4 regions of the Vibrio sp. M260121 genome follow, and region 4 is predicted to be linked to each of the others. Evidence: predicted binding sites of a transcription regulator. Region 4 holds the regulator's gene; each other region holds the start of a gene.

Region 1 (4,207 bases), on a different contig from region 4:
GCGGTTGTGGTAGAAGGTGTCGATAACCTAATGACACACCTAGCGCGCTGTTGTCAGCCGATCCCAGGTGATGAGATCTCAGGTTACATCACTCAAGGTCGTGGTATTTCGGTGCACCGTAGTGACTGTGAGCAACTAGAAGAACTTCGTCATCACGCACCAGAACGTATCATTGATACCGTCTGGGGGAGCGGCTTTGTCGGCTCTTACATCTTGACGGTTCGTGTTGAAGCGATGGAGCGTGGTGGTCTACTAAAAGACATCACAACGCTATTTGCGAACGAGAAAATCAAAGTCACCAGCATGAAGAGTCGCGTCGATTACCGCACGCAAATGTCGATCATGGACTTTGACCTTGAAGTGACCAACCTTGAGGTGTTCTCACGCGTTTCGAAACGTGTTGAGCAGATCAAGGATGTGATGTCGGTGAAGCGCTTAGGCTAAAATTCTCGTCATACTTGAAGCTGATAGCGTTGTTGCCTACGCTCACTCGCTCCATCACATAGGCAGGCTATGCTCAGGAGTCTCGCTCGCTTGCCGCCTAGCTACAGCTTCAATTATTTAGAGAATTGATCAACATATAACAAAGGTGAGTGGTTTTGGCTACTCACCTTTTTCTTTAGATAGAAAGGTTTAAAGGAACAGAAAATGAGTCATCCAATTGAACAGTTAGAACAAATCATGGCGAAGTTGCGTGACCCAGAAAGCGGTTGCCCTTGGGACTTAAAGCAGACCTTCGACACCATTGTTCCTCACACTATTGAAGAAACCTACGAAGTGGTGGATGCGATTCAAAACCGCGATTGGTCGAACTTGCAAGAAGAGTTGGGGGACTTATTGTTCCAAGTGATTTTCTACAGCCAAATGGCGAAAGAGCAGGGATTGTTCGAGTTTTCTGATGTGGTGGAAACCGTTAACGAGAAGCTGACGCGTCGTCACCCGCATGTTTTTTCAGAAGTAGAATTCGATTCTGAAGAAGCGATTAACGCCAACTGGGAAGCGGAAAAAGCCAAAGAGAAAGCACAATTAGGCAAAGCTGAAGAAAGTATCCTAGACTCAATACCAAACTCTCTACCTGCGCTTTCGCGTGCTACAAAGATCCAGAAAAAGTGCGCAAAATTCGGCTTTGATTGGGACTCGCTTGGTCCCGTTGTCGGAAAAGTGCAGGAAGAAATTGAAGAGGTAATGGAAGAAGTGCTTCAAATTACTCCGGATGAGGAGAAAGTTGAACTCGAATTAGGCGATCTTTTATTTGCTACCGTGAACCTGTCTCGTCACCTAGGGAAAGACCCTGAAGTGGCACTGGCAAAAGCCAACTTAAAGTTCTCGAAACGCTTTAAAGGCGTGGAAACTAAAGTTGCAGCGCACGGTAAACAGCTGACAGACTTTACTCTAGATGAACTCGATTCCATGTGGGATGAAGTGAAACGAGAAGAGCGAAGCTGAAATTGCATGAATACTCGACTTTGATTTGAAGCAAAAAATAAAAAATTACGGTGTGATAGATTTCACGTTGTGGCGGTTAGGAGCTTCTGGTATATTTACGTCCCGTCCAGAAGCACTCCATTTCCCTCATTCAACCAATTTCAGGTTAAACATGACGACAAATTACATTTTTGTTACTGGCGGGGTTGTATCCTCTCTAGGTAAAGGTATTGCAGCAGCATCTCTTGCAGCTATTCTAGAAGCTCGTGGTCTTAAAGTGACTATGATGAAGCTTGACCCTTACATCAACGTTGATCCAGGCACAATGAGCCCAACTCAACACGGTGAAGTGTTCGTTACGGAAGATGGCGCAGAGACTGACCTTGACCTTGGTCACTACGAGCGTTTCATCCGCACCAAGATGACTAAGCGTAACAACTTCACTGCTGGTCGTGTTTATGCAGACGTACTACGTAAAGAACGTCGCGGCGATTACCTAGGTGCAACCATTCAGGTTATCCCTCACATCACTAACGCTATCAAAGACCGCGTAATTGCAGGTTCTGAAGGCCATGATGTTGCTATCGTTGAAGTCGGTGGTACGGTAGGTGATATCGAATCACTACCATTTATGGAAGCTATCCGTCAGCTTGCTGTAGAACTAGGTCGTGAGCGCGCAATGTTCATGCACCTAACGCTAGTTCCTTACCTAGCCGCTGCTGGTGAAGTGAAAACTAAGCCAACTCAGCACTCTGTTAAAGAGCTGCTATCTATCGGTATCCAACCAGATATTCTTGTTTGCCGCTCTGATCGTATGATCCCAGCGAACGAGCGTAAGAAAATCGCTCTTTTCTGTAACGTACAAGAAAAAGCAGTTATCTCAATGAAGGACGTAGATTCTATCTACAAGATCCCTCAACTTGTTAAGTCTCAAGGTCTAGATGACCTAGTTTGTGCTCGCTTTGGTATCAACGCGCCAGAAGCTGACCTGTCTGAATGGGAACAGGTTATCTATGAAGAAGCGAACCCAACTGGCGAAGTAACTATCGGTATGGTCGGTAAATACATCGAACTACCAGATGCTTACAAGTCAGTAAACGAAGCACTTAAACACGCAGGCTTGAAAAACCGTCTAAACGTCACAATTAAATATGTAGACTCTCAAGATGTTGAGACGAAAGGCGTAGAAGTACTTGAAGGTCTAGATGCAATCCTAGTACCTGGTGGCTTCGGTGACCGTGGTATCGAAGGTAAGATTCGCGCAGCACAATACGCTCGTGAAAACAAAGTACCTTACCTAGGTATCTGTCTAGGCATGCAAGTAGCACTGATCGAATACGCGCGCAACGTAGCGGGTATGGAAGGTGCACATTCAACAGAATTTAACAAAGACACTAAGTACCCTGTGGTAGGTTTGATCACGGAATGGGTAGACGGCGAAGGTAAAGTTGAAGAACGTACTGAAACGTCTGACCTAGGTGGTACGATGCGTCTTGGTTCACAGCTATGTCACCTAGAGAAAGGGACGAAAGCTCGTGAACTATACGGTAGCGCGACAGTTCACGAACGTCACCGTCACCGTTACGAAGTAAACAACGTTCTTCGTCCGCAAATCGAAAAAGCAGGTCTGAAAGTATCTGGCCTATCAGCGGATAAGAAACTAGTGGAAATGATTGAGAACCCAGCTCACCCATGGTTTGTAGCGGCTCAATTCCACCCAGAATTCACCTCGACGCCTCGCGATGGTCACCCACTATTCGCAGGTTTCGTTAAAGCTGCTGGCCAAAACGCTCGCGGCGAATTCGAGAAGTAAAAGGATACGGGCAGCGGCGAAGGTTGTGCTGCTGCCCTTTAAAATTGACATTTATATTTGAAACGAGAGGAAACATTAATGTCTAAGATCGTTAAAGTTCTAGGTCGTGAAATCATCGACTCACGTGGTAACCCAACTGTAGAAGCTGAAGTACACCTAGAAGGCGGTTTCGTAGGTATGGCAGCAGCTCCATCTGGCGCATCTACTGGTTCTCGCGAAGCTCTTGAGCTACGTGACGGTGACAAAGCACGTTTCCTAGGTAAAGGTGTTCTTAAAGCTGTTGAAGCTGTAAACGGCGCAATCGCTGAAGCTCTAGTTGGCAAAGACGCTAAAGACCAAGCTGCAATCGACGCAGTAATGATCGAACTAGACGGCACTGAAAACAAATCTAAGTTCGGTGCGAACGCTATCCTAGCTGTTTCTCTAGCAAACGCTAAAGCTGCTGCAGCAGCTAAAGGCATGCCTCTATACGAGCACATCGCTGAGCTAAACGGCACAGCTGGTCAGTTCTCTATGCCTCTACCAATGATGAACATCATCAACGGTGGTGAGCACGCAGACAACAACGTTGACATCCAAGAGTTCATGATCCAACCAGTTGGCGCTAAGACTCTTAAAGAAGGTCTACGTATCGGTGCAGAAGTATTCCACAACCTAGCTAAAGTTCTTAAGTCTAAAGGCTACAGCACTGCAGTTGGTGACGAAGGTGGTTTCGCTCCAAACCTTAAGTCTAACGCTGAAGCTCTAGAAGTTATCGCAGAAGCTGTTGCAGCTGCTGGTTACGAACTAGGTAAAGACGTTACTCTAGCTATGGACTGTGCTGCATCTGAGTTCTTCGACAAAGAAGCTGGCATCTACAACATGAAAGGCGAAGGTAAAACTTTCACTTCTGAAGAGTTCAACCACTACCTAGCAGAGCTAGCTAACCAATTCCCAATCGTTTCTATCGAAGACGGTCTAGACGAGTCT
Region 2 (4,207 bases), on a different contig from region 4:
AAACACCGTGACCGTATCGCATTCATGCGTATCGTATCGGGTACTTACACACAAGGCATGAAGATGAACCACGTTCGTCTTGGCAAGCAAGTAAGTATCTCAGATGCGGTTACCTTTATGGCGGGTGACCGTTCTCGTGCAGAACACGCTTACGCGGGTGACATCATTGGTCTACACAACCACGGTACTATCCAAATTGGTGATACCTTCACTCAAGGTGAAGCGCTGAAGTTCTCGGGTATTCCAAACTTCGCTCCGGAACTGTTCCGTCGTATTCGTCTAAAAGATCCACTGAAACAGAAACAGCTACTGAAAGGTCTGGTTCAGCTTTCTGAAGAAGGTGCGGTACAGGTATTCCGTCCACTGCAAAACAACGATCTGATCGTTGGTGCGGTTGGTGTGCTTCAGTTTGACGTGGTTGTGGCTCGCTTGAAGTCAGAATACAACGTTGAAGCGATTTACGAAGGCGTTAACGTAGCAACTGCGCGTTGGGTTGAGTGTGGCGATGCGAAGAAACTGGATGAGTTCCAACGTAAGAACCAAACTAACCTAGCACTGGATGGTGGTGATAACCTAACGTACATCGCGCCAACTATGGTTAACCTAAACCTAGCGCAAGAGCGTTTCCCAGATATCGATTTCCGTGCAACTCGTGAGCACTAATCGAATCTAACTCGCTTTATATCGCGTACTAGATCATAAGCCGCCGTTAGCTATACACTTAGCTAACGGCGGTTTTTTATTGGCGCAATGCGAATTCTATTGGCTAAAAAGGGTGTGCGATGAACTGGTTTAAGAAAGGACTCAAGCGTTACGACGATTGGTGTAAAGAGATGGGGCTGACGCCTGATCAAAAGCGCAGTTGTGTGCCGTATAAACAAGACCCAGTTCATGAAGACGAGCCTGCTGAAAAAGCAGAGCAAGAGAAACCGAACAATGAAGCTGTTTGATACCCACTGCCATTTCGACTTTGATGTGTTTCAAGAGGATTTTGCTCACCAAGTTGACCTCGCTCGTGAGCAAGGGGTCGAGCGTATCTTGATTCCTTCTGTCGGACCGAGTAACTGGGTTCGTATTCAAGAGTTGGCTAATCAATACTCTCACCTTTATTACGCGTTGGGTTTTCACCCCTATTTTCTACAACAAGAGTTTGAGCAGTTTGCCCCAGAGCTGGAATCGTTACTTTCCTCGTCCCACCGACAATGCGTCGCGATAGGGGAGTGCGGTTTGGACTTCGCAATAGATGTGCCTGTCGAGCTTCAAGAGCAGGCGCTTGAGTTGCAATTCGAACTGGCAAGACGGTTCGATCTGCCCGTTATTTTACACAGCCGAAAAGCACATAATCGTCTCATCCAACTAGTCAAAGCAGCCAAGCTTCCTAAAGGTGGCGTATTGCATGCGTTCTCTGGCAGTTATCAGCAAGCAATGGAATGGGTTCGATTAGGTTTTCTTATCGGAGTTGGGGGCACAATTACCTACCCACGAGCGAATAAAACTCGCGACGCGATTCAAAGATTATCACTTGAGAATATCGTTTTAGAAACAGACGCTCCGGATATGCCTATAATTGGCTATCAGGGCGAGCCTAATCACCCTTCAAAACTGATTCATGTATTGAATGAGCTGGCTCTGTTGCGCACAGAAAGTAAGCAATCGATTGCCTCTCAGCTATGGGAAAATAGCAATTCGGCCTTCTTTATATGTGAATAAAATCTAAAGATGGTGTTTAAAAGCGAAAACGTTTTCCTGCTTATTGTGAGATAACTCACAAACGGGAGTGAATCAATGATGAATCTTATAAGAAAGTGTGAGGGTGGCATTACTTTAATTGATTCTGCATGAGTATAATTGCCCCCGCTTTATAGCTCCATTTTGTAACACGCCAATAAATAACTTATAAGGAAGTCATAAACTATGAGCCTGTTTATGAGCCTAGTCGGTATGGTAGTGCTTCTTGCTATTGCATTTGCATTCTCATCTAACCGCAAAGCTATCAACTTTAGAACTGTGGGTGGCGCATTTGCTATCCAATTCATCCTTGGTGCATTTGTTCTTTACGTACCTTGGGGCCGTGATCTACTAAACGGTTTCTCTACTGGTGTTTCTAACGTTATCAACTACGGTAACGATGGTTCATCTTTCCTATTCGGTGGTCTTGTTTCTGACAAGATGTTCGAAGTATTCGGCGGCGGCGGCTTCATCTTCGCATTCCGCGTTCTTCCTACACTGATCTTCTTCTCTGCACTGATTTCAGTTCTTTACTACATTGGCGTAATGCAGTGGGTTATCAAGATTCTTGGTGGTGCACTACAAAAAGCGCTTGGCACTTCTCGTGCGGAATCAATGTCTGCAGCTGCTAACATTTTCGTAGGTCAAACTGAAGCACCTCTAGTTGTTCGTCCATTCGTACCAAAAATGACTCAATCTGAGCTATTCGCGGTAATGTGTGGTGGTCTAGCATCTGTAGCTGGTGGTGTACTAGCAGGTTACGCCTCAATGGGTGTTCCACTAGAGTACCTAGTAGCAGCGTCATTCATGGCAGCACCTGGTGGTCTACTATTCGCTAAGATTCTTCACCCAGAGACTGACCAGCCTCACGAAGACATCGAAGAAGCAATGGACGGTGGCGACGACAAACCAGCTAACGTAATCGACGCAGCAGCGGGCGGTGCGGCTTCTGGTCTACAACTTGCACTAAACGTTGGTGCAATGCTAATCGCGTTCGTAGGTCTTATTGCTCTTGTTAACGGTATGCTAGGTGGCATCGGTGGTTGGTTCGGTATGCCTGAACTAACACTAGAACTAATCCTAGGTTACGCGTTCTCTCCACTAGCATTCCTAATCGGTGTTCCATGGGACGAAGCAGTTGTTGCTGGTTCATTCATCGGTCAGAAACTAGTAATCAACGAATTCGTTGCATACTTGAACTTCACACCTTACCTAGGTGAAGGCGCTCAAGTTGTTGCGGCAACTGGTGAAGTAATGTCTGAGAAGACTACAGCTATCATCTCATTCGCACTATGTGGTTTCGCGAACCTTTCTTCTATCGCGATTCTACTTGGTGGTCTAGGTAGCCTTGCACCAAACCGTCGTTCAGATATCGCTCGCATGGGTATTAAAGCAGTTCTTGCTGGTACGTTGTCTAACCTAATGGCAGCGACTATTGCAGGCTTCTGCCTTAGCCTTGCAGCACTTTAATTAGAATCGGTTCTTAATATATAGACGCCGTTTTAAATCATGCCCTGTAGCAAGAGATTGCTGCGGGGCATTTTTCGTTTTTCGGGCCTAAAAAATTAACCGCACGTAGGTCTACGTGAGTAGCTTACGCAGTCGGTGGAATAGGGGCTGGGAAATTTTGAGATACAAACCGTTTGCGCTCTATTTGGTGCTACAGTTTTGCGGTGAAACTCTATAATGTAGTAATCACGAATTCGTGGTTATGATGACCACTTAATCACAGAGTGAATACTACATACTCGGTGGGCAAATGAATTGCCCTGCAATATCAAATCTCACAAGCGTTTTATTGTTTGATGTGATATTAAAGACACCGCAATCATAGATTGTTGTGCCATAGGCCAAACTGGTACTGTGCGGTGACAAGGATAGCAATTGGTATATGATTTTTCGCAGTATATGCCGAGTCTTCAGGGAACCAAGTCCGTTCATTAATAGACTGCTTAGCTAAAATCTCACACTGTCTCTACTTGTTGATTATAGTTAGAGAAGCGATGTGAAGCTGAGTAGTGAATTTTTTGAATATTGATCGGAGATAGAAATGAGCGATTTAAAAGCAGCAGCGCTACGTGCACTGAAACTTATGGACCTTACTACGCTAAATGATGATGACACTGATGCAAAAGTGATCTCACTATGTCATGACGCGAAATCAGCAGTAGGCAACACAGCTGCAATCTGTATTTACCCTCGCTTTATTCCTATTGCTAAGAAGACACTTCGTGAGCAAGGTACGCCAGAAGTTCGTATCGCAACGGTAACGAACTTCCCACACGGTAACGACGACATCGAAATCGCAGTTGCTGAAACAAAAGCGGCGGTTGCTTACGGTGCAGACGAAGTAGACGTAGTTTTCCCATACCGCGCTCTAATGGCGGGTGATGAGAAAGTTGGCTTCGAACTAGTTAAGCAATGTAAAGAAGCTTGTGGTGACATTCTTCTTAAAGTGATCATCGAAACAGGTGAACTT
Region 3 (4,207 bases), on a different contig from region 4:
TTGCACGTAGTCACGACCTAATCGAACAGCGATAGAGTGGAAAGGTTTTACTTCAGTGGTCAGCGAGATGGCTCGGCGACCACCGGTAGAAGCTTGTTGCGCGACTTCTTTGATTAAGCCGCGCTCTAAAAGTTGGCGGGTTATTTTGGTAACACTCGCTGGGGCGAGCTGACTAACATCCGCTACCTGAATACGGGAGATTGGACCTTGTTGGTCAATCAGCCTGTATACCGCAGCGCTGTTAAGCTGTTTTACTAAATCTACATTACCAATCTGTCCGCCATTCATGCTTAATTTTGCTCGTATTGTCCGTTAACAACCGTCGCTTTTACATTGAAGTCACGATCGAAAATAGTCAGGTTAGCTACCATTCCTTTTCGAACTCGGCCTAGATGTTCCTCAACACCAATTGCGGTTGCTGGGTACAGTGTAGCCATTCGTAGAGCTTCGTCTAAAGCGATGCCTGCGTGCTCAACTGTGTTCTGAACTGCTTCAATCATAGTCAGAGCTGAGCCGCCTAGTGTGCCGTTTTCATCAACACACTTACCATCTCGGTAATATACTTTCTTACCGACAAAAATAAAGTGATCAATGTTAGCACCTGCCGGAGCTGTGGCATCCGTCACCAAAACAAGCTTTTCACCTTTGATTTTATGAGCAATTCGGATGTTTGCGTAGTCTACGTGGAAACCATCAGCAATGATGCCTGCATAAACTTCTGGTGTATCGTAAATCGCACCCACCACACCTGGTTCACGACCAACCATTGGTGTCATCGCGTTGAATAGGTGAGTCGCAAATGAGATACCTGCTTCAAAGCCTTGGCGTGCTTCTGCGTAAGTGGCGTTGGTGTGACCGATAGAAACCACGATGCCAGCTGCTTTCAAACGAGAGATGTGCTCAGGGGCATTTTGTTCTGGTGCAAGTGTAACTTTTGCGATGATGTCAGCGTTCGCGCAGATCAAGTCAATCATACCGTCGTCTGAAGGGCGGATGAAGTCAACGCTGTGAATACCTTTTTTCGCTACGTTAAGGTACGGACCTTCAAGATGCAGACCTAGCGATTGGTTTTGGTATTTGTTGTGGTACTCGCGAGCCGCTGAGATTGCAGCGCGCATGTCTTCGTCTGAAGAAGTGATAAGAGTTGGTAGGAAGCTTGTACAACCGGATTTTAGGTTAGCTTCGTGCATGATCTGCATTGTTTCTGGTGTGATTTCGTCGTTAAGCATCACACCGCCACAGCCGTTTAGCTGTAGGTCGATAAAACCAGGGCTTAGGTTAGCACCGTCCAGATCTTTAACTTCAATACCTTCTGGTAATTGAGTTACTGGCACAACTGATTGAATCTGGTCATTGTCGATGATGACAGCATGATCGGTAAGAACATCACTACCGGTATAGATTTTACAGTTACTTAGCGCGTACATAGTCAGCTAGTCCTTATAGATGAGAATTCATTTTCTGTTCCGTTATCTAACTGGCGACTCTGCGAGTCGGGCTGGTACTTAGTTTGTATCACTGAATTAGATAACGAGTCACATACAGCAAGTCGCGTTTTATCGATGTCATTATCAGAGTAACTAACTGAAAAATAATAAATGAATTAGTTTTTATGATTGTTTTCCAGAACAAAAAGTTACTGCGAATCATCTGTAGAGATACCAAAATAACACTGATTCTGTCTTGCATAAAGTACGAGAATCTTATCTCTAAAACGCCATTTTTTCGTATAATAAAATAAGTTTTATGATCTCGCTAGCAAAAACCTTCTGAATGACCAATTTCTGGTGACTATGATCACAAACAATGAGGTTTTAATTTGCGGAGCAAAATTAATATCATAAACTGGTAGCGACTAAATTGAACGACTGAAATAAGTTATTCAACAAAACATAAAATCCTATAGGGGGAACTTAAGGTGAATATTCTTGGATACGCGCAGAAGTTAGGTAAAGCTCTTATGCTTCCTATCGCAACGCTTCCAGTTGCAGCGCTTTTACTACGTTTGGGTCAGCCTGACCTTTTAGACATTGCGTTTATGGCATCTGCTGGTAACGCAATCTTTAGTCAACTACCACTACTATTCGGTCTAGGTATCGCGATCGGTCTTTCTAAAGACGGTCAAGGTGCTGCGGGTCTAGCTGGTGCAGTTGCTTACTTCGTTCTTACTGCAACAGCAGCAACAATCGATGCAAGCGTTAACATGTCATTCTTCGGCGGTATCATTGCTGGTATCATCGCTGGTCACTCTTACAACGCTTTCCACGCAACTCGTCTTCCTGAGTGGTTGGCATTCTTCTCTGGCAAACGTCTAGTACCAATCATGGCGGGTCTATTCTCGCTAGTTGCTGGTGCAATTGCTGGTGTTGTATGGCCAACAATCCAAGGCGGTCTTGACGCGCTAGCGCACGCAGTTTCTACTTCTGGTGCTATCGGTCAGTTCGTATACGGTACTCTTAACCGTGCACTTATCCCTGTAGGTCTACACCACGTACTAAACTCATACTTCTGGTTCGGTATGGGCACGTGTCAAGAAGTTCTAGTGTCTGGCGCAACTGCTGCTGGTCAAGCGCTTCCTGCTCTACAACAGCTTTGTGTTGACCCAGCTCTAGCTAAGACTCTTGTTGCTGGTCAAACTCACACATTCGAATTCGCTAACTCTGTAACTCCAGAAATCACAGCAACAGTTAAAGAAGTAACTGAAACTCTGAAATCTGGTGACCTACACCGCTTCTTCGGCGGCGATAAGAGCGCTGGTGTATTCATGAACGGTTTCTTCCCTGTAATGATGTTCGGTCTACCAGGTGCGGCACTTGCAATGTACCTAGCAGCACCAGTTGAGAAACGTAGTCAAGTTGGTGGTGCACTATTCTCAGTAGCATTCTGTTCATTCCTAACAGGTATCACTGAGCCTCTAGAGTTCATGTTCGTATTCCTAGCACCTGCTCTATACGCAATCCACGCAGTATTTACAGGTCTGTCTCTAGTACTTGCAAACATGCTTGGCACACTACACGGCTTTGGTTTCTCTGCAGGTCTAATCGACTTCGTACTGAACTACGGTCTAGCAACTAAGCCTCTAGTGCTTCTTGCTCTAGGTCTAAGCTTCGGTGCTCTATACTTCTTCACATTCAGCTTCGCAATCCGCGCTTTCAACCTGAAATCACCAGGTCGTGAAGATGACGACGAAGAAGCGTCTGCAGCTCCAGCTGGTGATGCAGCAAAAGGTGACCTAGCTCGTCAATACCTAAAAGCGCTAGGTGGTCACGATAACCTAACTTCAATCGACGCGTGTATCACTCGTCTACGTCTAACACTTAAAGACCGCTCTGTTGCTGACGAAGCTGTTCTTAAGAAACTAGGCGCGAAAGGTGTGGTTAAGCTTGGCGAAAACAACCTTCAAGTTATCCTTGGTCCTCTTGCAGAAATCGTTGCTGGTGAAATGAAAGCAATCGGTGCAGGTGAAGACCTATCAGATGTAAAACTTCCTTAATTACATCTTACTGACTCTCTATAAAGACCTCCCTCGGGAGGTCTTTTTTTGTTTGTGCGGATCTAATATGCTGCGCTTTCAAGCGAAGAAGAGAAATATTGTCGTTTTAACGACGGTTCTTGTTGTCTAATCGCTAAGAATTGTGGATCATTAGGAACAATGCACTCTGTAAACCGAGTAAGGCTACGGAGTACTGTTTTCTCTGACAATACTAATATTTTTGAGGTGCTATAGATGAGTGAAGCTGATGCTCGTCCATCAAACTTTATTCGCCAGATCATTGATAAAGATCTAGCGGATGGTAAACACACTAGCGTGCATACTCGATTCCCGCCGGAGCCGAATGGCTACCTGCACATCGGTCATGCTAAGTCTATCTGTTTGAACTTCGGTATTGCTCAGGACTACCAGGGTCAATGTAACTTACGTTTCGACGATACAAACCCTGAAAAAGAAGACATCGAATACGTTGAGTCTATCAAGAAAGATGTAAACTGGTTGGGCTTTGAGTGGGATGGTGAAGTATGTTACTCATCAAACTACTTCGACAAGCTTTACGAATATGCAATTGAATTGATTAATAAAGGCTTAGCGTACGTTGATGAGCTAAGTCCTGAGCAGATTCGTGAATACCGCGGTACGCTAACGGCTCCGGGTAAACCAAGCCCATACCGTGACCGTCCAGTAGAAGAAAACCTAGCGCTATTTGAAAAA
Region 4 (4,207 bases):
CGTACCCAATGGCATCAATGGAAGGACAAGAGACGGTCTTGCCTGCAACATTGAGCCCAGGTGTAAGCCTGTAATAGAGAAATACGAAGCGGTGACCAAGTATCGCCGCTTCTCTCTGCCGGAGCTATTTACCAAGTTAGGATTCTGGTAATCGCGCTGGCAAACGCCAAAGGCGAGCTTAAGACTCTCCAGAGCGTGTTGACTGACTGGCACTTATGCCACACATACCGTCACAGGTTGATGGCCGCTCGTTCGTGATTCTGGACAGCTTTAGGGCTGTGAACGAGCGGTCAACTTCCTCTTACCCCTAACTCTACATTTCATAACAAGGAGTCGTTATGACGCCCGATGTGTTATTTGAATCGCTATGGCAAGACTACATTCAACGTCTTTGCCCTTCCGCTGCTAAAGTCCATCAACTTCTTCAAGAAGATGAGCCTCTGATTAATGACCATATTGCGCTACGTACGTTTAATGTCGCTCCCCTAGGCATTAAAACGTTAGCGAAGCCATTCCTAGCGGTGGGTTACAAAGCCTGTGGTGACTACGTATTTGAAAGCAAAAAGCTGGTGGCAAAACATTTTGAGCACCCAGATCCGAAACAACCAAAAGTCTTCATCAGTGAATTGAAAGTGGATGAGTGTTCACCAGAGCTTCAAGCCATTGTTCATAAGCTGGTAGAGCAGGTTGATGCTTCTAAACTGACCGGCAGTGATTTCTTATACGGCGGACGTTTGTGGAACCTCAGCTACGCTGACTTCCAAACTTTGGCGAAAGAGAGTGAATACGCTTCTTGGCTTGCTGCGCACGGTTACGGAGCGAACCACTTCACAGTGAGTGTGAATCAACTCAACCAGCATCAAGAAGTAAAGCAAGTGAACGACCACCTACGTACAGTAGGGTTCACCATCAACGAGAATGGCGGTGAAGTAAAAGGCACGCCAGAGGTGTTACTAGAGCAATCATCGACCATGGCAGACAAAGTGCCAGTGACCTTTACTGAAGGCGTTGAGGTGATTCCTGGAGGCTTCTACGAGTTTGCTAAGCGCTACCCAATGGATAACGGTGAGTTGTACCCAGGATTTGTAGCGGCATCAGCAGATAAGATTTTCGAAAGCACCAACGGGTAAAGAAGAGGCGAGAACGGGCTACGCCCTCTAGATGCGGAAACGCTTCGCTTCGAGAGAGTTTGCACTCTGGAATGTTGAAGGTTTCAGCTTTGAAGGTTGGAGTTTGTTGGGACATGAGAACGGGCTGCAGCCTATGGATGCAGGAATGCTTCGCTTCGAGAGAGTTTACACTCTGAAAAGCTGAATGTTTCTGCTTCTATGGTTGGAGTTTGTTGGGATATCAGAACGGGCTATGACCTGTGGAGTCGGAAAAGCTTCGTTTTGGGAGAGTTGAAAACTCGAAATCTGAGAGGGCTTAATCCCGAAGGACGAAGTCCGCTCTCGGAACGCAGTGTTCCCGATTCTCGGTTCTTTGTCTTTTCATTTCAAAGGACGAAGTCCGATCCCGAAGCGCAGCGTTCCCAGTTCTCGATTCTTTGTTTTCCGTTCTTGTCTCTTAAAAACAAAAAAGCCACCAAACTTGCATTTGGTGGCTTTTAAATTTTTTAAACGTTAATCGAGATTAACGAGTCCCGTAAACAACGATAGTTTTACCGTGCGCAGAAATTAGGTTCTGCTCTTCTAGCATCTTCAAGATACGGCCTACTGTCTCACGAGAACAGCCAACAATTTGACCGATTTCTTGACGAGTGATCTTGATTTGCATGCCGTCTGGGTGCGTCATCGCATCTGGTTGTTTAGCAAGGTTCAGAAGAGTCTGAGCGATACGACCAGTTACGTCTAGGAACGCTAGGTCACCCACTTTTTGGCTAGTAACTTGTAGACGACGAGCCATTTGCGCCGAAAGACGCATTAGGATGTCTGGGTTAACTTGGATAAGTTGACGGAATTTCTTGAAAGAAATCTCTGCCACTTCACAAGGAGATTTAGCGCGAACCCAAGCTGTACGCTCTTGGTCTTCTTCGAATAGACCAAGTTCACCAATGAAGTCGCCCTGGTTTAGGTAAGAAAGGATCATTTCCTTACCTTCTTCGTCTTTGATAAGAACCGCAACAGAACCTTTAACGATGTAGTACAAAGTCTCTGCTTTTTCGCCCGCGTGAATTAGCGTGCTTTTTGATGGGTACTTATGAATATGACAGTGTGAAAGAAACCACTCTAATGTTGGGTCGGTTTGAGGTTTACCTAGAACCATAATATCTCACTTCCTCTGCAGGGTACGCTTGCGCTATCCATATTTTAGCTAAGCCTGAATTGGCCTACTAGAATAAGAGCACTTTTTATATGCTGCAAGCTCTCTTGTGTTTCGGTTAGAAATAGTATCCTTTTTCGAAAACGATTTCTTGATTTTAATCGTGCCATGATTGAGATTTTGTAAGCAAAACTGTGCACATGATCACGGTATGAAAAGTAAACACTCCGGTAGGGAGGTTTTTAGCCAATTTTCCCTGTTTCGATGAGCTGTTGCAGAATCGGCCTTACTATGAGCTCCATTGCAAAGCTCATCTTGCCGCCAGGAACCACAATGGTGTTATGGCGAGACATGAATGAGCCATCAATCATCGCCAGCAAATACGGGAAGTCGACATTCTTGATACCGCGTAGGCGGATCACCACAAAACTCTCATCCAAACTTGGGATGCCTTTGGCGTTAAGTGGGTTAGAAGTGTCGACGGTCGGTACGCGCTGAAAGTTGATATGTGTGCGAGAAAATTGCGGGGTAATGTAGTTTAGGTAATCGTCCATCGAGCGCACGATCGAATCCATCACCGCTTCTCTTGAATGACCACGATCGCGCGTGTCACGAACAAACTTTTGGATCCATTCCAAGTTCACAATCGGCACCATGCCAATCAGAAAATCGACGTGACGCGCCACATTGACATCACCATCTACCACGCCACCGTGTAAACCTTCGTAGAACAGCACATCGCTGTTTTCTGGCAGATCTTGCCAAGGCGTAAAGGTGCCCGGCATTTGGTTGTATGGAACGGCTTCATCAAAAGTGTGCAGATAGCGGCGCACGCTGCCAGTACCATCTTCACCGAACTTACGGAAGAACTCTTCTAGCCCCGGAAAGTCATTGGCTTGTGGACCAAAGTAGCTGATGTGCTTGCCTTGCTCACGCGCTTTGCGGATTTCGACATCCATCTCTGGACGTGTAAAGCGGTGGAAGCTGTCACCTTCAACCCACGCTGGTTTGACGTTCATCATATTGAACATCTTACGGAAGGCTTCAGAAGTGGTGGTTGTGCCGGCACCGGACGAACCAGTAACCGCAATGATTGGGTGTTTCGCTGACATGACAAACCTTGTCGAAAATTACTTACCTGTAAAGTGCAGCACACGTATGCTGCACGGTCGATAACCCACTATAGCATGTAACAAGCCCTTGTCATCGAGTGGGATACGGTAAAATGTGAAGGGTCTAAAACTTTGCTTTTAGTTGGATATCAACCGTTTCATGAAGCTCAGAAAATACGATGACCGCTTCGCCTTTCTCTAATTGGGATTTGACCTGATCGATTTTACTCTGCAATGAAACTTCCACTGAGCCGTAGTCGGTGCCTTCACGTAGCACGAATTCGCGGATCAGGTTTTCTAGTGTCTCTGGCGCAATGTCTTGCCATGGAATGATCATAAATACCTCAAACTTTTATGATGTTTAGTACGTGCAGAAGCGTTCTGTCTGGCACGCCTAGTAGTTTACTGTGTTCGCGGTACGGATACAGCAGAAAGGTAGTCAGCGGCGATACTTTCGTAATAAGCCGGCAGGGCTTCTTCTAACCAGAATTTAGGTTTTAATGCTGTGCCCGTCAGGAAGCCAACGTGTCCACCATGTTCATAAAGTCGGTAATCGATATTGTCTGGCAATACGAATTTTGGGATAACCTCTTCGGTCATAAACGGATCGTCTTTGGCGTGGATGATCAAGGTTGGCAAGGTGATCTGTTGCAACTTACTTAAGCCTGAACATTGATCGTAATAATCTTGCGCGTCTTTAAAACCATGCAGAGGAGCAGTGATCAAGTCATCAAATTCATACAAACGAGTCACGCGTTTGATCGAGTTATACGACAAGGCGAGTTCACCTTGGATTAAGTCGTGCTTTTGCAGTGCATTGCGTTTGAGTGAAG

What was found. Region 4 encodes CRP, which controls carbon source genes, mostly activating them, when cyclic AMP is high. Its sites were predicted from a motif close to TGTGANNNNNNTCACA; they were not measured.
Region 1: QTO06_RS19090 (CTP synthase) is a predicted target of CRP. The motif match lies at 1,498-1,513, and genes of this name have one in related genera.
Region 2: QTO06_RS09255 (NupC/NupG family nucleoside CNT transporter) is a predicted target of CRP. The motif match lies at 1,755-1,770, and genes of this name have one in related genera.
Region 3: nagE (N-acetylglucosamine-specific PTS transporter subunit IIBC) is a predicted target of CRP. The motif match lies at 1,787-1,802, and genes of this name have one in related genera.

What each region holds. Positions count from the first base shown of each region.
Region 1 covers NZ_JATABF010000040.1:17,491-21,697, reverse strand. Annotated here, with positions in the region: gene relA (GTP diphosphokinase) at 1-444, shown strand, start outside; gene mazG (nucleoside triphosphate pyrophosphohydrolase) at 649-1,446, shown strand; gene QTO06_RS19090 (CTP synthase) at 1,598-3,238, shown strand; gene eno (phosphopyruvate hydratase) at 3,317-4,207, shown strand, end outside.
Region 2 covers NZ_JATABF010000012.1:59,890-64,096, reverse strand. Annotated here, with positions in the region: gene prfC (peptide chain release factor 3) at 1-663, shown strand, start outside; gene QTO06_RS09265 (DUF5363 family protein) at 783-950, shown strand; gene QTO06_RS09260 (TatD family hydrolase) at 937-1,710, shown strand; gene QTO06_RS09255 (NupC/NupG family nucleoside CNT transporter) at 1,915-3,198, shown strand; gene deoC (deoxyribose-phosphate aldolase) at 3,779-4,207, shown strand, end outside.
Region 3 covers NZ_JATABF010000045.1:47,879-52,085, reverse strand. Annotated here, with positions in the region: gene nagC (DNA-binding transcriptional regulator NagC) at 1-288, opposite strand, end outside; gene nagA (N-acetylglucosamine-6-phosphate deacetylase) at 291-1,427, opposite strand; gene nagE (N-acetylglucosamine-specific PTS transporter subunit IIBC) at 1,919-3,493, shown strand; gene glnS (glutamine--tRNA ligase) at 3,728-4,207, shown strand, end outside.
Region 4 covers NZ_JATABF010000043.1:15,369-19,575, reverse strand. Annotated here, with positions in the region: gene astD (succinylglutamate-semialdehyde dehydrogenase) at 1-74, shown strand, start outside; gene QTO06_RS19910 (DUF1338 domain-containing protein) at 339-1,130, shown strand; gene crp (cAMP-activated global transcriptional regulator CRP) at 1,633-2,265, opposite strand; gene QTO06_RS19900 (phosphoribulokinase) at 2,505-3,374, opposite strand; gene QTO06_RS19895 (YheU family protein) at 3,499-3,711, opposite strand; gene QTO06_RS19890 (hydrolase) at 3,777-4,207, opposite strand, start outside.